One region of the Psychrosphaera sp. HA2-10 genome, then DNA from elsewhere that is predicted to be linked to it. Evidence: predicted binding sites of a transcription regulator. Region 1 holds the regulator's gene; each other region holds the start of a gene.
What was found. Region 1 encodes FliA, which starts transcription of late flagellar genes. Its sites were predicted from a motif close to CTAAAGNTNNNNNNNNNNNNGCCGATA; they were not measured.
Positions count from the first base shown of each region.

Region 1 (6,931 bases):
AGCTGTTTGACGGAGGTTTAAAGTGAAAATTAAGCGTTATTTTGCAAAAGATATGAGAACGGCACTTACTCAAGTGAAAGAAGAGCTAGGTCCTGATGCTGTAATTATGTCGAATAAAAAAACCGCTACCGGTGTTGAAATCGTCGCTGCGATTGATGCCGACGCTAAGCCTGCCGTTCCGTCGACAGCTACTACGACTGCTCAGATGCCTAACAGTACTGATTCTACTAGTCGATTCGATGGCCCGAATGCAGAAGGTGCAGCTAAAATCGCGAGTTCACTTGAAGAGTTACTTAAGCGTCAAAGGGCTGATAACGCTGGTAAGCCTGATACTTACCAGCCAGCCCAACCTTCAATACAATCTCAGCCTCACTTTCAACAGCAGGCTCAAACACCAGCAAGGTTATCTCAAGGCACTGATTTGTCTAACCAACAAAAGTCAGAGCTGGCAACACAAGCATTATCCCAGCAAGCAGAATCAGAGTTTGAACAATGGTTAAACCGTGCTCGCAATACCGTACAAGACCAATCACAAGAAATTCACAGTTCGCCACTGAACGTTAATCCATCTTTTAACAATGATGTTAACCAACAAACGCAAGCACAAGTTCATTCAAATTCTAATGTAGTGCAGGGGCAATTTGATCAGCAATTATCTGACTTAAAAAGCGAAATGAATTCAATTAAAGAATTACTGAAACATCAAGTTTCAGCGCTAATGTTACAAGATGCAGATCGTAAAACACCGGTAAAATCTATGTTAATTAAAAAATTAAATAACATGGGGTTGTCTTCAAAAGTAGCAGAACATCTATCTCACTTTATTAGTGATGACTTAGAAGCTCAGCAAGCTTGGCCTAAAATGCTTGAATTACTAACCGAGCAGCTAAACACAACAGATAATGAAATCATTAAACGTGGTGGTGTTTATTCTCTTGTTGGTCCTACCGGCGTCGGTAAAACAACGACGATTGCTAAGTTAGCAGCGCGATTTGCACAAATTCATGGTGCTGACAAAGTTGGTCTTATAACGACCGACACGTTCAGAATTGGAGCTCTTGAGCAACTTGGTACGTATGCAAAAATTTTGGGTTGCCCACTAAAGCAAGCAAAAAATACTGAAGAACTTTCAGAAGCTATCTACCAATTACGAGATAAAAAGCTATTGTTAATAGATACAGCCGGCATGAGTCAAAGAGATATTAAATTGACGGAACGTTTGAATCATTTATTAACAAAATCAAGAGTTAATATTAAGAATTATTTAGTACTTTCTGCAACGTCTCAAATGAGTGTTTTGCACGAAAGTGTGCAACATTTTAAAACAATTCCACTGTCTGGCTGTATCTTTACTAAAATAGATGAGTCTTTAAGCTTAGGTGAGTTAATTAGTGTTGCAATCCATAATCGTTTGCCAATTGGTTATTTAACCAACGGTCAACGGGTCCCTGAGGACATAAGGGTTGCAAATGCACAGAAAATTGTGCAAAAAGCTAATCAGCTATTTGAACTTAAAGAAAAAGTTTCTCATAAAAATAATAAGGTAGTGCCAAAAGCAGTGGGCATGTATGATTAAAAATATTACTTCCGATCAAGCTAGTGGTTTACGAAATATGTCGATGGCCAAAAAAACAAAAGTTATTGCGGTGACAGGTGGAAAGGGCGGAGTGGGTAAAACCAGCGTATCGCTAAATACAGCAATTGCTTTGGCGCAAACAGGACTTAACGTACTTGTACTTGATGCTGACTTAGGTTTAGCAAATTGTGATGTTATGTTGGGCTTACGTGTTCACAAAAACCTCTCCCATGTGTTGTCAGGTGAAGCCGAGCTAGACGATATTCTGGTAGAAGGTCCAAGTGGAATAAAAATAGTGCCTGCAACGTCAGGTTCTATTGATATGGTTGAATTATCCCCGGCTCAACATGCTGGTCTCATTAGAGCGTTTAGCGAAATGAGAACACCTGTAGATGTATTTATTGTCGATACAGCTGCCGGCATATCAGACATGGTGTTATCTTTCTCTAGGGCTTCTCATGAAGTTCTCTGCGTTGTATGTGACGAACCTACATCAATTACTGATGCTTACGCTTTAATTAAAATTTTGAATCGAGATCATGGTGTTAGCCGCTTTAAAGTTGTTGCCAATATGGTAAGGACAATTAAAGAAGGGCAGGACTTATTCAAAAAATTGACTATGGTTACAGATAGGTTTTTAGATGTAACTTTGGAATTAACAGCTATTATTCCATTTGACGATAATTTAAGAAAAGCAGTGCGACGTCAAAAAGCGATCGTAGATGCATTTCCTCGTTCTCCTTCAGCAGTAGCGTTTAAAACGTTGGCTGCTAAAATCAATAAGTGGCCCACGCCATCACATGCGTCGGGTAACTTGGAATTTTTTTTAGAGCAACTGGTCAACTAAGAGGTCTCTGTTGAACAATAAAGTAGCAACTGCCTACGAAGCTCAACAAACACTATCGAATGTAGTGGAAAAACATTCTGTATTGGTAAAAAGGATTGCTCACCATTTAGCAGCTCGACTGCCTGATAGTGTTTTGGTTGATGATTTGATTCAGGCTGGCATGATAGGTCTAATCGAAGCTTCGAAAAACTTTGATCATAGCAAAGGCGCTAGTTTTGAAACCTATGCGGGTATTCGAATTAGGGGTTCTATGCTTGATGAAATGCGAAGAGGCGATTGGACACCGAGGTCGGTCCATAGAAATTCTAGAATGGTTGCTGAAAGAATATCTCAATTAGAGTCTTCACTTGGTCGTGATGTGAAAGACATTGAGGTGGCCGAGTCTCTTGGTGTTTCCATCGATCAGTACCATCAAATGTTAAAAGAAGCGACTAACGGTAAAATCTTAGGAATGGAAGATCTTGGCGTTAGTGATGATATTATTGCCCCAGCAAGTGAAATTGGTCGTGATTTAACGTATGGTGGCATTGAAAAAAGTGCGTTTAACGCAAGTCTAGCCAATACGATTAAAACCTTGCCAGAACGAGAAGCAATGATTTTATCACTTTATTATGATGATGAGCTAAATTTAAGAGAAATCGGTGAAGTTCTTAACGTTAGTGAGTCCAGAGTGAGCCAAATTCATAGCCAAGCACTTGTTCGCTTAAAGTCAAGATTAAAAGATTGGTTGATTTAACTTGTATAATGGCGATTTTTATCAATAATAATTACTGTAAATTAATAATTTACCTCACTGGAGGATGCTTTGAATAAGAATATGAAAATTCTGGTTGTTGATGACTTTTCAACAATGAGAAGAATCATCAAAAACCTTCTTCGTGACTTAGGCTTTACTAATGTCTCAGAAGCAGATGATGGCAGCACAGCGTTGCCAATGTTACAAAACGGTGACTTCGACTTTGTTGTTACTGACTGGAATATGCCAGGTATGCAAGGCATTGACTTGCTACGTGAAATTCGTAAAGACGACAAACTAAAGCATATGCCGGTGATGATGGTAACAGCAGAAGCTAAGAAAGAGCAGATTGTTGCTGCAGCGCAAGCAGGTGTAAACGGCTACATTGTGAAACCATTCACGGCTGCTACGCTGAAAGGCAAGCTTGATAAAATCTTCGAACGTTTAGAATAATCTGATAAGGGGTCATTATGTCTGAAGAGACTAACCCGCAGATTTCGTTGGAAGACGCAAAAGCGCTAGTTGAAGCGCTTGAGGCTGGAGACAATACTTCTGCTAACAAAATATTACGTGAAGTTACAAGCAAAGAGCATAGTGAGCTGTTTGGTGAGGTTGGGAAGTTAACAAGACAACTTCACGACTCGTTAAGTAATTTTCAGTTAGACCCTAAGATTGCTAACTTAGCGACAGACGATATCCCTGATGCGAAAGAGCGTCTAAACTATGTTATGAAAGTAACAGAAGACGCAGCTAATAAAACGATGGACGCCATAGATGAAGGCCTCCCTCTAACTGATAAGATTAATAGTGACATTGTAAGACTTAAACCAGAGTGGGATAAGTTAATGCAGCGTCAAATTGAATTGGGCGAGTTCAAAAGTTTGTGTTATTCCATAAATGAATTTATGGAAGGCGCAGAAGCTGACACCGCTAAGATTCATGCAATTATGACTGAAATTCTGTTGGCTCAAGATTTTCAAGATTTAACTGGTCAGGTAATCAAACGAGTTATAGAACTTGTTAAAGATGTTGAAGAAAGCCTGATTCACTTGTTAACTGTATTTGGTGAACCGAATCAAAAATCCGTTAATGAAGTGAAGAAACCAGTCGATAACAATGGGGCTGAAGGACCAATTATTGATGCAGAGACGCGTGAAGACGCAGTTTCGAATCAGGACGAAGTAGACGACCTATTGTCTAGTTTAGGCTTTTAAATTAGGGGAGATGCCGAATGGCATTGGACGTGGATCAAGAAATACTACAAGATTTCTTAATTGAAGCAGCAGAAATATTAGAGTTGCTTTCTGAAGAATTAGTTGAACTGGAAAACGATCCAGAGAACGCTGATTTATTAAACTCTATATTTCGAGGTTTTCATACCGTAAAAGGTGGTGCCGGGTTTTTAGCATTGACTAATCTTGTTGATGCTTGTCATGGCGCAGAAAACGTGTTTGATATTTTGAGAACCGGTAAACGAAGCGTAACGCCAGAGTTAATGGACGTTATTTTGCAAGCACTTGATACTGTCAATGAGATGTTTGAGCAGGTCAAGGCTGGTGATCAGCCAGAGCCGGCAGCTCCAGAATTGCTTGCTGCACTCCACCACTATTGCTCCCCAGCCGACGAAGAGCCAGCGGTCGAAGCTGAGCCTGCGGCAACAGATGACGACTTTTTTGATATTGATGCGATGGATGAGTCTTCTGCCCAAGATAACTCAGTTGAAGAGTTCACAGAAGACGAATTTGAAGCTCTTTTAGATGAGTTGCATGGTAAAGCGGACGAGAAGCCTCCTGAAAATGCCAAGTCTATGTTTGATAGTGGCGATGACATCAGTGATGATGAATTTGAGTCTTTATTAGATGAATTACACGGCAAAGGCTCGTTTAAGGTAGAAGATACAAAGCAGCCTTCTGCTCCGCCAGCAAAAGCTCCTGGTAGTGAATTTGCAAGCGGTGACGAGATCACAGACGATGAATTCGAAGCTCTACTTGACGATATTCATGGGAAAGGTGGTGGTCCTACAGCTAAGGCTCCTGCAGCCAGTGCAGCACCTAAGTCTGAAGCACCTAAAGCTGAACCTCCAAAGCCTACACCGGCGCCTAAGGCTCCAGCTGCAAAACCTGCAGCACCTAAAGCAACTGTAACGCCAGCGGCTAAACCTCCTGCGCCAGCAGCTAAACCAGCTGACAAAAAAGCCGCTGCTCCAGCTGAAACGACTGTTCGTGTAGACACAAAACGTCTAGACGAAATTATGAATATGGTCGGCGAGCTAGTACTTGTTCGCAACCGCTTGGTAAGTCTAGGTGTAAACTTTGGCTCAGACGAAGCGATGACAAAAGCGATTGGTAATTTAGACGTTGTTACTGGAGATCTTCAAGGTGCCGTAATGAAAACGCGGATGCAACCAATTAAGAAAGTTTTTGGTCGTTTCCCACGCGTTGTTCGAGATTTAGCGCGTACCTTAAACAAAGAGATAACGCTAGAGTTGGTCGGTGAAGAGACTGATCTAGATAAGAATTTAGTAGAAGCATTAGCAGATCCGCTAGTCCATTTAGTCCGCAACTCCGTTGACCATGGTATTGAAATGCCTAATGACCGAGAAGCTGCGGGTAAGAAAAGAATGGGTATGGTTAGGCTATCGGCTTCACAAGAAGGTGATCATATTTTACTTACCATTGAAGATGATGGTAAAGGAATGGACCCTGAAAGATTAAAAGAAATAGCGATTAACAAAGGGGTTCTTGACCCTGATGCAGCACAACGATTATCGGATAAAGAAGCATACAGCCTGATTTTTGCCCCAGGGTTTTCTACAAAAGAAGAGATCTCTGACATATCTGGTCGTGGCGTTGGTATGGACGTTGTTAAAACAAAGATAACGCAGCTAAATGGCTCTGTTGAAATTAATTCAGAGTTAGGCAAAGGTACAACGTTAGAAATCAAAGTCCCACTTACTTTAGCAATACTACCAACGTTAATGGTTGTTGTTGGAGGCTTAATATTTGCGTTACCACTTTCTACTGTTAATGAAATTATTCATTTAGACTTAACAAAAACCAATATTGTTGATGGTCAGCAAACGGTAATTGTTAGAAATAAAGCAATTCCATTATTTTATTTGGAAGATTGGTTAATAAAATCATCTAAAAACGGTGCAAATAGAAGTGATAACAAAGGTCATGTTGTTGTAATTCAGATTGGTGTCCAACAAGTTGGTTTTGTTGTTGACTCTTTGATTGGCCAAGAAGAAGTGGTTATAAAACCTCTAGATGCAATGCTTCAAGGTACACCTGGCATGGCTGGCGCAACAATTACCTCTGACGGTGGCATCGCGCTTATCTTTGATGTCCCTAATTTACTTAAGCATTATGCTAAACGTTCAAACTTAAGGTTTAAATAATAATTAAATAATGACCATTAAAGTTCTTGTTGTAGACGACTCGGCGTTTTTTCGACGCCGAGTAACGGAAATTCTGAATGCCCATACGGAACTAGAAGTAATTGGTGATGCATCTAACGGAAAAGATGCTATTTCTCAGACAGCGTTGCTTAAACCAGACGTTGTTACAATGGATATCGAGATGCCAGTTATGGATGGTATTACTGCTGTTCGTGAAATTATGGCGGCAACACCTACCCCTATAATCATGTTTTCTTCACTGACACATGATGGCGCAAAAGCGACATTAAATGCACTTGAAGCTGGTGCATTAGACTTTCTTCCCAAACGTTTTGAAGATATAGCCAAAAATAAAACCGAAGGTATTCAACT
Region 1 covers NZ_CM146341.1:1,893,681-1,900,611, reverse strand. Annotated here, with positions in the region: gene flhF (flagellar biosynthesis protein FlhF) at 23-1,576, shown strand; gene ACZ1GV_RS08770 (MinD/ParA family ATP-binding protein) at 1,569-2,423, shown strand; gene ACZ1GV_RS08765 (RNA polymerase sigma factor FliA) at 2,434-3,159, shown strand; gene cheY (chemotaxis response regulator CheY) at 3,229-3,612, shown strand; gene ACZ1GV_RS08755 (protein phosphatase CheZ) at 3,630-4,373, shown strand; gene ACZ1GV_RS08750 (chemotaxis protein CheA) at 4,391-6,559, shown strand; gene ACZ1GV_RS08745 (protein-glutamate methylesterase/protein-glutamine glutaminase) at 6,570-6,931, shown strand, end outside.

Region 2 (6,931 bases), 130 kb from region 1:
GTTGACCAGTTAGCATCGAGTTGCACTGGAATTTTATACGACGGATCATGCTGTCCAAGTTCAACCATATCTTGTGTAAATAGGTTAAATTGCAACGTATCAGTTGTATAGCGTAAAAACGCAAAATTATTTAGATGAGTATCTGCTTGATGGTGGTAGTCACTCTTAAACTCACTGATATAGTTATCATCACTGAGTTCTGTCCACTGTACTTGTAAATTCCAATTTTTACCTAAAGTTGATTCATGTTGAATAAAGCCTAGATAACGCTCTTCCAGATCTACATACTGTTGATCTTCATTAATATATTCGAGTTGTAAAATATTCTCTGATGATTCTGACAAATGACGGAAATTACTTTCTAGCTGCCACCCTCGCTGAGACATATAGACAGGAGTTAGTGTTAAGTCGTAGTTGTTTGCTAAGTTAAAATAAATAGGTTGCGCGTAATAAGCGCCAAATCTACTAGAACTGCCAAACTCAGGGAAAAGTAATCCACTTTTTCTTACGTCGGTTAGTGGGAAAGTAATATAAGGTACATATAAAACCGGTACATCAGCAATTTTAAATACCGTATTCCATGCTTCACCCCAGCCTTCATCTTGTTTGATGTTTATTTCGCTAGACTGAAACAACCAACTCGGGTCGTCACTTGGGCAAGTTGTAAACGTTGCCGAGTCTAAAGAAAGCTGATTATTATCTTTAATTGCAAAAGATTGCGCAGTACCGCGACCAGCATTAAAGCCAAATCGGTAATCGGCATCAAGTAGCTCAAAGTTTTTGTTTTTTTCGTCGATAAAAATAGATTCGCCAAACACAGTTGCCGTTTTTGACGTTAATTCAACATTACCTTGCGCTAAAAATTGCCCTGTTTCTTCATCGAAAGTGGCTTGATCCGCTTGCACAGTTTGCTGTTTTTGAAAAATGATGACATCGCCATCAAATTGTATTCGTTCGCCTCTAATTATATCAGTGGAGTCACTTTGAACAACAAACGTATCATTTGGAATAGTATTTGCGAAGCCATTAGACACTGAGATAAGTGCCTTTTTGGATTGTAAAGGTTGTTGGCAGATCGTCTCTGCTAAGGCCGGCAAAGATGCAGACCATAGAGTGAAAAATAACGCTGTATTTTTTGTTTGTTTGTTCAAACTTTCGATAACCTCTATCAACCATACCAGAAGCGTGGAACGCGTAAATTCGCTGGTGAAAAATAATTTTAATAGCCGATGAATTCTATATGATTTTTTTACTGTATACTACGCAACGAACGGAATTTGAGTATAAATAATCCGGTTTAAACGTTTTATTAGTTGGAAGTGAATTGTAGTGATAGGAAAAATTGCAGGTACAGTATTTGGATTCTTGTTAATTAGGCACTTTGTGGGTGCGCTAGTTGGACTGTGGATTGGGCATTTATTCGATAAAGCAATGCAGCGAATGAATGACAAAGGCAATGTTGAAGAATGGTTAATCAGTAATGATGCAAAACAATCGATCTTCTTTTATACAACATTTTCAGTAATGGGGCAGATGGCAAAATCAAGTGGCCGTGTTACGCCGGAACATATTAAAACTGCTAACGATTTTATGGCTCAAATGCGATTGTCTGAGCAGCAAGTTGCAGAAGCAAGAGACGCATTTCGCGAAGGTAAGCTTCTTGGGTTCCCACTAAAAAAGAAAATTAAGCAGTTTAAGGAGCATTTTGGCAATAGGCGTGATTTATGTCAGTTTTTTCTAGAAATTCAAATTCAGACTGCATATTCCGACGCGATTTTAGAACCGGCTGAATATAATTTACTTGAGGATATAGCGAAACAGTTAGGTTTCAATAAGCGGCATTTGTCTCAACTTATTGCTATGTGGGAAGCGGAAATGCGTTTTCAAAACTACAAGCAGCAGCAACAAGAAAAGTATAAACAATACGATCGTAAAGACAGCTCAGTAAATCAAGCTAAAGCGCCAAGTTTACTTGATGCCTATGCTGTTATCGGGGTTAGTGATCGAGATTCCGTTAGAGATATAAAACGAGCTTATAAAAGGTTAATGTCTCAGAATCATCCTGATAAATTAGTAGCGAAAGGCTTACCACCAGAAATGATGGAAGTGGCAAAACAAAAAACCCAAGACATTCAATCAGCCTATGAAATAATCAAAAAAGCGCGTGATTTTTAATTGCGCTACATACCTACGGCGACTGTGAAACCATAGATTTCTTTTATCAAACGACGCTGCTGATCTTTGTAGTCAAAAAAGTACGTCAGTTCACGTTGCCTGTAATTAGTTTTAAAGTTCTTGCGTGCCATTTTTTGTCGCCATTCTTTAACTGCGATAGCCCAGTGGTTACTTCGCTCAAAAATGATATCTAAAACAGGGAATTCGGTTTTAGCAACTTGTTCAGCAAACTTCAAATTAAGTTCTTTTTGAGGCATATGTGCGCCTATCATTATTAGTGCATCAGGTTGTGGCACAATATTTTTTTCTATTAGGTTGGTTAGCCAAAAACAAGATTTTCCCTCGCATATAATTAAATAGAAACCAGGAAAAGAACGAGCAAAATTAAATGCTGAGTCGAGTCGTTCGCCAATTTCTAGTTCGAGTTGCTCATTAAGTGAATCGTCAAATGTAGTAGGTACATCTTGGTATTCGGCGTAATTATTTGGCGAATTAGCATTCTCTTTTTCAGCAGTACCGTTTGCGCTGGTATCGGGCGTTTCCGGGTCTGATTGGGCATTACTTTGATTTTGTTCGTCTACAAATTTAGCTTCAATCTCAGTAATGTGTGGCATGGTTAATGAAATACTTGTCCATCCATAATTGTCCAAGTCTTGGTACAAAGCACTTGTAGTGGCTTGCCTGAAAATAGTCTGATTTATATCGGGTAAAATAAAAGCGATACCTTTGGGGATACCAGTGGTTTGCTCTTTGTGGAGTGCGATAAATTGATTACTCGATGCTGTTTCGAGTACTTTTATATTTTGCTCTGGAATATAGCGTTTTAAATCTTGAAACAATAGCGAGCCGATATCGAGTTGTTCTGATAACGTCGATTTTGTTGTGTCAGAACCCGTCGTGGCAGACACTAAATAGCTGTTAAGCATAAAAGTTATCAACAAAACTAGTTTTAACACGCTAGAATACATATAAATCTCAATGGAGTCGCTACTAATTACTCATATCGGCATATGTTTCGGAATCTGAAATCCTTTTCCGGATATTATGAAAAGTAAACGAAAAATCAATTTGATACGTAGTGGTCTCAGTCATATTTTTAGTAAAGAGAAATAAATGAAGTACCAAAATACACCAAACTTTAGTCATGGACAGGCCGATAAAATCGGTATTTTGCTAACAAATCTCGGAACGCCAGATGCGCCAACCAAAGGTGCCTTAAAGCCTTACCTAAAGGAGTTCTTGTCAGACCCTAGAGTTGTTGAGATTCCTAGAGTAATTTGGTGGTGTATTTTAAACGGGGTAATATTGCCACTTCGTTCACGTCGCTCAGCTAAAGCCTATGAAGGAGTTTGGACTGAGCAGGGCTCTCCTTTATTGGTGAACACTCAAAACTTAAGCAATAAAATAGCTGAGCATTTTTCCGAGAATAATAATCTGATCATCGACTTTGCTATGAGATACGGCAATCCATCAATTGATAGCAAGTTACAAGGTTTACTCAATCAGGGCGCTCGTAAAGTTATAGTGTTGCCTTTATATCCTCAATATTCAGCGACGACGACAGCGTCAACCTTTGATGCGGTTGCAGACGTGTTCCGCAAAATACGTTTTATTCCTGAGTTACGATTTATCAATCATTACACAGATTCTAAAAAGTTGATTGTTGCAATAGCGAATAAAATTAGAAAAACGTGGGAAGTAGAAGGGCGAGCTGACAAATTAATCTTTTCATATCATGGTATCCCAAACCGGTATTGGCATAACGGCGACCCTTATGCCTGTCAATGCCATAAAACATCTCGTTTGTTAGCGGAAGAATTAGGGTTAACAAGTGACGAGTTTATGACGTGTTTTCAATCTAGATTTGGTAAAGAAGAGTGGGTAAAACCCTATTTAGATCACACTTTAAAAGGCTTGCCAAAGCAGGGCGTAAAATCAGTACAAGTAGTCTGTCCTGGCTTTTCGGCTGATTGTTTAGAAACAATAGAAGAAATAGGTGAAGAAAATAGAGACTACTTTTTGGAAGCAGGCGGAGAAAAGTTCACCTATATTAGTTGTTTAAATGATGAGCCAGAGCATGTAGAAGCTATTGCTGAAATTATTGAACAGCAACTATTGGGCTGGGAAGTCGAGCAGAATGTAGAACCGCGACAACAACGAGCCGAATCACTTAGGCAACGTCAAAAAAGTTAAACATATAGACGTCTATACGTTTGGCTATCCATGTGCTACATTCGCGCTATTGAATTAATACGTGCAAATATGCCGAGGATAAGTATGACTGAAACGCAAAAATCTGGGTGGGCATTATTGCCCCTCGGAGTCTTCATCCTGTTATTTTTAGGGACAGGGATCTATTTACAATCTATTGGTGTTGAATACGCCTTCTATCAGCTACCAGCCCCCGTTGCTATTATACCTGCTCTACTACTAGCGCTTTACTTTAATAAAATATTAACAACAGAAAAAAATACGTTAGACGATGGCATTGCCGTTCTAATTAAAGGAATGGGTAACAACAATGTTATAACTATGTGTTTGATTTACTTATTAGCAGGCGCGTTTGCATCAGTTGCAAAAGAAACAGGCGGAGTCACAGCTGTGGTAAATTTAGGGCTAAGTGTTATCCCTAGTGCTTACCTAATTGCTGGTTTATTTGTTATTTCAGCGATAGTGGCAACAGCAATGGGAACTTCCATGGGGACAATAGGAGCGGTAGCGCCAATTGCGTTTGGTGTTATCGAGGCGACCCAAATTGATGCTGCAGTAATGGCCGGTGCTATTGTTGGTGGGGCAATGTTTGGAGATAATTTGAGTTTTATTTCAGATACCACGATCGCCTCTACCAAAACTCAAGGAGCAGAGTTAAAAGACAAGTTTAAGGAAAACTTAATATTTGCTTTGCCTGCGGCATTAATTGTTCTTGTCGTTTACCTAATACTCGGCGGAGAGCCAACGCAGAGTATAGATAGTACTGCCGAATACAGTCCTCTTTTAGCACTTCCTTACTTCTTTATAATAATACTTGCGGTGATGGGACTTAATGTTTTTGTCGTATTGTTGTTGGGAATTCTATTGTCGGCGTTATCGGGAGTATTGGTTGGAGATTATGCATTTGGATCGTTAGGCCAAGATATTTATGCTGGTTTCTCTAATATGCAGGAAATATTTTTACTGAGTTTACTCATTGGTGGTTTAAGTGAATTGATGAAACATCAAGGTGGATTAAGATTTTTGGTAGCGGCCATTAGCAAATCATTATCTAAAGTTTCAAACTCGGCATTATATTTCAAAAACCAGTTGGCAATCGCGTCGCTAGGGTTAGTAACAAATAGTGCAATAGCAAATAATACAGTAGCGATCATAGTTTCAGGTGAATCGGCGAAACAGCTTGCCCAAGAAGCTCAAATTACACCAAGACGTAGTGCTAGTTTGTTAGATATTTTCAGCTGTATAACTCAAGGTTTAGTTCCTTATGGCGCGCAAGCTCTGCTGGCTGCCGCTAGCTTTGGGATATCACCGTTAGAAGTAGTTTCGCATGTTTGGTACTGCTTGATATTATTTGTGGTGAGTTTGTTCGTTATGTTTGTAAGACGTTCAAAGGAAGACTTGTTGAGATAGCTATGGTTTGTATTGCCAAAATACTGAATAGCAATAACAAAAAAGGAAAGCAAAATGCTTTCCTTTTTTACTATCACTTTAAAGAAAGTAACGGTCGGCTATTTCAAATAGCTATCTGCTCAATACGTCTGCTAGCGCTTTTGCTAGGTAGTCGGCATTGTTATCGTTAACTCCAGCTACATTTATACGGCTAGAACCGACAATATATATGCTGTACTCATCTTTAAGTGTTTGAATTGCTTCTTTGCTTATGCCTAAAAATGAAAACATACCATTTTGTTTAGCAATAAAGTCAAAATTTCCTGGAACGTTATGTTCTTTAAACTTCTCAACAATAAAACTTCTTAAGCCGTTAATTCGAGTGCGCTTTTCTGTTAACTCTTGCTCCCAAAGAGCTCTTAACTCTGGCGTTGAAAGAATATGAGCAACAACGGCCGCACCATGTGCTGGAGGCATAGAGTAGATAGCTCGGATAACGTTTAAAGCGACACTATAAGCTATATCAGCTTGTGCTGCAGTGGCAGTCATTACACTGAATGTACCAACACGGTCTCTATATAAGCCAAAGTTTTTAGAGCATGATGCACTCACTAATAGCTCGTCTAGCTGGTTTGCTAATAGCCTAACGCCTGCAGCATCTTCATCTAGACCTTCGCCGAAGCCTTGATACGCTGAATCTATTAAAAAAGTAAATTTTTGTTTTTTAGCAATATCAGCAACAATTTGCCATTGTTCAATTGTTAGGTCCATCCCACTTGGGTTATGACAACAAGCATGAAGGAGCACTACGTCACCCGCAGGGATTGTATTAAGAGAGGCAACCATTTCCTCAAATTTTAACCCCATAGTGTCAAAATCAAAATAAGGAAACTCGTTGGTCGTTAACCCAGCAGCACCAAAAATACTGAAGTGGTTTGCCCATGTTGGATTTGTAACCCAAATTGTGGCATTCGGGTTAGAGCGCTTAATGAATTCCGCAGCCACTCTTAGTGACCCTGTACCACCTGGTGTTTGTGCTGTTTTAATACGACCAGCTTTAACTGCATCGTGATCACCAAACACAAGTGACGTCATTAAATCGTTAAACTGGACATCACCGGCAAGACCTAGATAAGACTTCGTTGTTTCAGTGTCT
Region 2 covers NZ_CM146341.1:2,024,117-2,031,047, reverse strand. Annotated here, with positions in the region: gene ACZ1GV_RS09325 (LPS-assembly protein LptD) at 1-1,151, opposite strand, end outside; gene djlA (co-chaperone DjlA) at 1,330-2,175, shown strand; gene ACZ1GV_RS09315 (DUF3530 family protein) at 2,181-3,143, opposite strand; gene hemH (ferrochelatase) at 3,289-4,368, shown strand; gene ACZ1GV_RS09305 (Na+/H+ antiporter NhaC family protein) at 4,453-5,796, shown strand; gene ACZ1GV_RS09300 (amino acid aminotransferase) at 5,908-6,931, opposite strand, start outside.
Region 2: ACZ1GV_RS09315 (DUF3530 family protein) is a predicted target of FliA. The motif match lies at 3,177-3,203, and genes of this name have one in related genera.

Region 3 (6,931 bases), 1.2 Mb from region 1:
ATAACCTCAGGGGTCATAAACGGGTCATCTGTTGCGTGAATAACTAACGTCGGGGTTGCTATTGAGCCCAAAAATTTATTTGCACTCGATTTTGCATAATAGTCAGCTGCACTTTCAAAACCATTAATTGGCGCGGTAACAGCTTCGTCAAACTCAGTAAGTATTTTGATTTCATCTAACTGTTCGGCAGATACTTTTACTGGAAAACGCTCTTTCATGAGCGCAAGCTTGTCTTTGGTTTTATTTCTTAACTTATCTACTAAATACTTTTGATATACGGTCGAAAAGCCTTGCCCAATTGCGTGAGCGCACAGTGACAAATCCAGTGGCGCAGAAATGACAATACCGCCCGATAATACCGACTTCTCACCTTCTTCACCTAAATACTTTGCGAGCATATTTCCGCCTAGTGAAAAGCCAACACTATATAGCGGATTAGTAGGAAACTTTTTGTTTACGTATTTTATCAACTCAGATACGTCTTCGGTTTGACCGGAGTGATAAGTTTTTGCCAAGCGGTTTTGTTTCTTACCACAACCACGAAATTGCATAAGTAAGCCAACCCAACCTTTTTGATGGATGGCATTCATCATTCGCTTTGCATAAAAGCTGTCAAAAGAGCCTTCTAAGCCATGGAGAACGACCACAATAGGTGTATTTTCATTGATATAAGCAGGTGACTGACTCCAGATAAGCTCTACGAAGTCACCATCTGATAAAGCAAACTCTTGCTCAAAAGGTTTAAAAGTATTTGGGACAGAATAAAACCTAGGCACAATTGTCTGTAAATGGCGATTATTAAGCCACCATGCAGGTTTAAATGTCGATTTGATTATCATGCAATCCTCATTTTACAGCCTCACCATGAGGGCGAACAATTCTATTGTATTGTACCTATACAGTTCAAGTTTAAAACCGGTTTAGTTATTTATAGCCGGTTCTTTTTGGTAAGTGAATACCTGCTAACATACAGCGTACTGAACCACCCGCATATTCAATTGCGCTTACATCAAAAGGTAAGAGGTTTACTCGACTTGAAAGTGTATGTTGTTGTTCATTGGTTAATGCGTTAAACGCCGTATTTGACAGCGCTAAGTATTTTTTTTGACCGCAAGATAATTCTAAGGCATTACCGCAGTATTGTTCTATTTGTTGCTCACTAAGATGAATTACTATTTTATCGGTGGATTCAACAGCCTCAAGAACAATAGAGCGTTGTTCTGGGTCTTTGATCATCTCGGTCGCCAATAGCACGTAATCGCTGCCTACAGTCATAATCACATTGGTGTGATACACAGGTGTACCATCTTTGTTTGCCGCATCAAACAGGACTGGGCGATATGAGAATTGTTGGCAAAACTCATAAAACAGTTGATCAGAACACCGGTTGGAACGAACGGCGAAGGCAATGCGAGCCGAGTGATCAAAGACCATCGCGCCAGTACCTTCTAAAAACCGAGCTTGATGTTCATTTGGTGAGTAATCAATAATCTGGTTTACTTGATATTTAGATATCAGATGCTGGATTATATCTGGACGCCGTTCTAAGCGTCTATTTTCAGGGAACATGGCATAAATTGCTATCTTTCCGTCAGCGTGAGTAGAAAACCAGTTATTGGGAAATACAGAGTCAGGGGTAGAGGTACCTGTGTCGTCAAATAAGTTAACGTCTATTCCATGTGCTACTAGTTTCGCTACCATGTCAGTCACTTGCTGATAGGCTAATGTCGTTAGCGAGACATCATTATTTGCTTCACTTTGAAAGCTATTATCAGCTGCAGTTTGTGGATTTGGCTGGAAATGGTGTGGCCTAATCATAACCACTGAACTTGGTGCTTGGCTCATGATGTTACCTATTTGATAAAAGACACAACGTCAGAAAATTAGGGCCTTATTGTAAGGCCATAATTAATCATTATACAAATATTCTCGCTTGTAACCGTTAACCATTCAGCGTTAACCGATTTCATCTCGATTATGAGCTCGGGTGTAATCGATTGCAGGACCGACCGGAACTACCTGGGTAGGGTTTATCATAGTATGACTAAAGTAATAATGTCGTTTTATGTGGTAAAAATCGACGGTCTCAGCAATACCAGGCCATTGATACAATTCACGAACATAAGCCGATAAATGTGGATAACTCTCTACTGTGCGTTTGTTGCATTTAAAATGACCTACATAAACCGCATCAAAACGAATTAAGGTTGTGAATAAACGCCAATCTGCTTCAGTGATGGTATTACTGACTAAATAACGATTTGTTGTTAGTCTTTGTTCAATTTCATCGAGTGCATCAAATAGTTTGGTGTATTCTTTTTCATACACCGCTTGTTGGGTCGCAAACCCACATTTATAAACGCCATTGTTTATGTTGTGATAAACAAAGTCATTAACCTCATCTATTTCCGCTTGTTTAGACGTTGGATATAAGTCTAGTGAATTGTTAGTTAGTTTATTGAATGCTGAGTTAAACATTCTGATAATTTCAGAAGACTCATTGCTCACTATTTGGTTTTGCTTTTTGTCCCAGAGGACGGGTACAGTGACTCGCCCTGAATAGTCGGCTTTATTGCGAGTATAAATCTCATGCATAAACTTCGAATCAAATAAGGCATCGCCTGTACTGTGATTCTGTTTATCGAACTCCCAGCCGTTTTCTAGCATGTCAGGACTTACAATTGATACATCTATATAGTCTTCTAACGATTTTAACTTTCTAACGATCAAAGTTCGGTGAGCCCAAGGACAGGCTAAAGAAACGTAAAGATGGTAGCGACCTTTTTCGGCTTTAAATCCTGCTTGTCCGTTAGGACCTGCAGAGCCATCTGGTGTGATCCAGTTTCTCAATTGAGCGTCTTCTCGCACAAACTTACCATCACTACTATCGGTGTCATACCATTTGTCTTTCCAAGTGCCGTCAACAAGTAATCCCATGATGCCCTCTGTTCATTTTTAGTTTATGTAAACAGTGTAGCAAAGGGGGATTGCTTGAATAATTAGTAAAATTGGCATATTCCTTTCGAATAAATGCAATTATTGATCAACAGGTTAAAATAAAAACGTTATATTTGTATATAATTCACTCAATTTTACAGCCTGTCAGCCGATATTAATGCTAGGCAACCATTAGGTATATTAAAATGATTAAATTCGACCCAACTCAATTACAAAATTGGCTGAGTAAACCCAGCAGTAAGGGCGAACTAAATTCTCAAAATGGCCAACAGCAAATTAAAAAATCACCGCCAGCGTCATTCGTGACCTTGTCTGGCGCAACTTCAAGCACGAGCTTTTCGTATTTTCATCAAACGGTGCAAAAACGTGTGCAGCAATCAATTTCAGTTCCGCATGACCCAAAACCTAATAAGTTAGAGCAAGCGGCTATTGAACAAAGAGACAAACGTGCCGAGGCATCATCTAGCGCAATACTTGGGTTTATTACAAATCGCTTAAAAATGGACAAAGCCGATGGTGCTACACCGGAGCAATTAAAAAGCCGGATAGAAGCAGGCCTTAAAGGTTTCGAACAAGGTTATGAAGAAGCCAGTGGTATTTTGTCTGACATGGGATTGTTAGAAGGCGATGTTGAAAGTGACATTTCTTTAACTGCACAAAAAGTTAAAGAAGGGTTGTTTGAACTTGCGAATGAGTACTTAGGTGAAAGTCAGAGTGTCATTGAAAAGCCAGTCAGTTTAAATGTACCGGATGACTCAGCAGAAGAGTCAGTTCCGCCGGCGCGTATAGGCGAAGCCTTATTTCAGTCTTTGCAGTCAAAAGAGTCTCGCTCCTTTGAGTTTGAACTTGAAACACGAGATGGCGACACGATTAAGATTAATGCCAGTGCCTTTTTAGGTGCGTCGGTTGAGTCTGGTAGTGGCCGTTTTTCTAGTCGGGGCCAAGGCGTTGGCAATTCATATAGTGGTAGTTATGCGTATTCTTACAGTGAAGTAGTCAGTCAGCAGCAGTTCTCGTTAAGTATTGATGGTGATTTAGACGAAGACGAACTAGAAGCAATTAATGCCTTATTAGAAAAAATTAATAGTTTGTCGGCGGACTTTTATGACGGTGACATGCAAGAAGCTATTAACAAGGCATTGGAGTTAGAATATGACTCGTCTGAGATCAGTGGTTTTGCACTGGATTTAAGTCAAAGTACAAGCGTTAAAGCTGTGGAGGCTTATCAGTCAGAGCAAGCTTCTCAGCGTCCCGGTGCTGCAGCTTTAAGACAGTTAGAACCATTAGGGAATTTTGCTGCTGACTTGAAAGGTGAATTTGCTAAGACTGAAGACTTGTTTGCTCACCCAAGAGATCTACTATCGGACTTATTCCAAAAAATGGACTTATTGAATAAGCCTGAAGAGCAAGACTACACAATAGGCTTTGCTTCTTTTTCAACTTCCATTATTGAACAGTGGTCAAGTCGTCTGGAGTTGCTTCGAGCACCTAGTAGTGAAGAGTGAGCTGACGTTAATTAATAAAATATCAGCTTAACTGACCTTTGTAGTTAAGGCTTTTTCATCGTTTTGATGCGATTGTTGGCTTTACTACAGAGGTCTGACTATAAGGCTAATTATTCGGCTGTTTTTTTAGAACCTGCAACGGCTTTATTGATTTGATTCATTTCTTGATTAGTAAGCTCACGCCACTGTCCAGGCTTTAGGCCTTTTAAGTCGACGTTCATAATGCGAGTGCGTTGTAGCTTAGTAACTTCAAATCCTAAATACTCACACATACGACGAATTTGACGATTTAACCCTTGGGTAAGAATGATAGAAAATTTCTTAGGTCCAAGTAATTTCACTCGGCATGGTTTTGTCACTGTTCCAAGTATTGGAATGCCTTTTTCCATACGACTTTTAAAGCGCTCATTTAAAGGCTTATCTACAACCACAACGTATTCTTTTTCGTGTGCATTCTCAGCGCGCAAAATCTTGTTAACAATATCACCGTCACTGGTCAAAAATATTAGACCATCTGAAGGTTTATCTAGGCGTCCAATAGGGAAAATTCGTTCAGGGTGATTGATAGCATCTATGATGTTGCCACGAACGTGACGCTCGGTAGTACACGTAATACCAATAGGCTTATTGTAGGCAATGTAAACACGGTCAGATTTATTTTCAGCACTGGCGTTAATCGTTTTACCATTAACTGTAACAATATCACCATCAAGTACTTTGGTACCGAGCTCAGGAAGTTTCCCGTTTATCTTAACGCGCTTTTGCTCAATAAGTTTATCCGCTTCGCGTCGTGAACAATATCCCGATTCGCTAATGAATTTATTGAGTCTTTTACCTTGTTGTTCAGTCACTGTAAGCCTATTTAAAGAGTATTAATTGGAGACTATCGATGGCGTATAAAACATAACTCTAAGTTAGTTTTGAATCTATTTTATGGACGAATTGTAGCACAAGTCTTATTTAACGGACTAGCGTTTGGCAACTGCAAATTATAGACACAAAAAAGCCTGCACAAGGCAGGCTTTTAATACTAAATTGAAATAGAGGCTAATTACTTAGCGTTTTTCTCTTCTTTAGCTTTTGCAATTACTTCGTCAGAAACACTGCTTGGACAAGGCATGTAGTTTTTGAACTCCATAGAGAACTGACCACGGCCTGAAGTCATTGTACGTAGTGAACCGATGTAACCAAACATTTCTGAAAGTGGTACGTCAGCTTTAATACGAACACCAGTAGCGCCTGCCTCTTGACCAGCGATCATGCCACGACGACGGCTAAGGTCACCGATAACATCACCAACGTGATCTTCAGGAGTGAACACGTCTACTAACATTACTGGTTCAAGTAGTTGTGCACCTGCTTTAGGAATTGATTGACGGAATGCGCCACGTGCTGCTAATTCGAATGCTACTGCAGATGAATCGACTGCGTGGAAACCACCATCGTAAAGTTCGATTTCAACGTCAAGAACAGGGAATCCAGCTAGAACACCAGTTTCCATCATACCAGCAAAACCTTTTTCGATTGCTGGGAAGAATTCTTTAGGTACGTTACCACCAACAACTGTTGATGTGAACGTGAAACCAGAACCAGGTTCGCCAGGCTTGATACGGTAATCGATTTTACCGAATTGACCAGAACCACCAGATTGTTTCTTGTGCGTGTATGAATCTTCAACTGCTTTCGTGATAGTTTCACGGTATGCAACTTGAGGCTCACCAACTTCTAATTCAACACCGTAAGTACGCTTCAAGATATCAACTTTGATGTCTAAGTGAAGTTCACCCATACCAGATAGGATTGTTTCACCTGAATCTTGGTCAGTTTCAACACGGAATGTTGGATCTTCAGCAACCATTTTACCAATCGCAATACCCATTTTCTCAGTTGAACCTTTATCTTTAGGCTTAACAGAGATTGAGATTACTGGCTCAGGGAATACCATTGCTTCTAGGATGATTGGGTCTTTAGGATCACATAAAGTGTGACCAGTTTGAACGTTACCTTTCATACCAACGATAGCGATGATGTCACCCGCTTGTGCTGAAGTAAGTTCTTTACGCTCATCTGCTTGCATCTCAACCATACGGCCAACACGCTCAGTTTTACCTGTAGCAGCGTTCATGATTGTGTCACCTTTGTTCAATGTACCAGAGTAGATACGTACGAACGTAAGTGCACCAAAACGGTCATCCATGATTTTGAATGCTAGTGCTTTGAATGTCTCGTCAGCAGAAACGATTGCGTGACGACCAGTCGGCTCACCTTCTTCATCTGTAAGAGGTTGAGGATCAACTTCTGTAGGAGACGGTAAGTAATCAACAACAGCGTCAAGAACTAACTGAACACCTTTGTTTTTGAATGCAGAACCACAGTAAGTAGGGAAGAAGTCCATTGTACGAGTACCTTTACGGATACAACGCTTGATGTCTTCAATTGAAGGCTCTTCACCTTCCATGTACGCTTCC
Region 3 covers NZ_CM146341.1:3,044,002-3,050,932, forward strand. Annotated here, with positions in the region: gene ACZ1GV_RS13855 (hydrolase) at 1-839, opposite strand, end outside; gene ctlX (citrulline utilization hydrolase CtlX) at 925-1,845, opposite strand; gene ACZ1GV_RS13865 (glutathione S-transferase family protein) at 1,957-2,937, opposite strand; gene ACZ1GV_RS13870 (DUF5610 domain-containing protein) at 3,144-4,463, shown strand; gene rluF (23S rRNA pseudouridine(2604) synthase RluF) at 4,574-5,314, opposite strand; gene fusA (elongation factor G) at 5,515-6,931, opposite strand, start outside.
Region 3: ACZ1GV_RS13870 (DUF5610 domain-containing protein) is a predicted target of FliA. The motif match lies at 3,086-3,112, and genes of this name have one in related genera.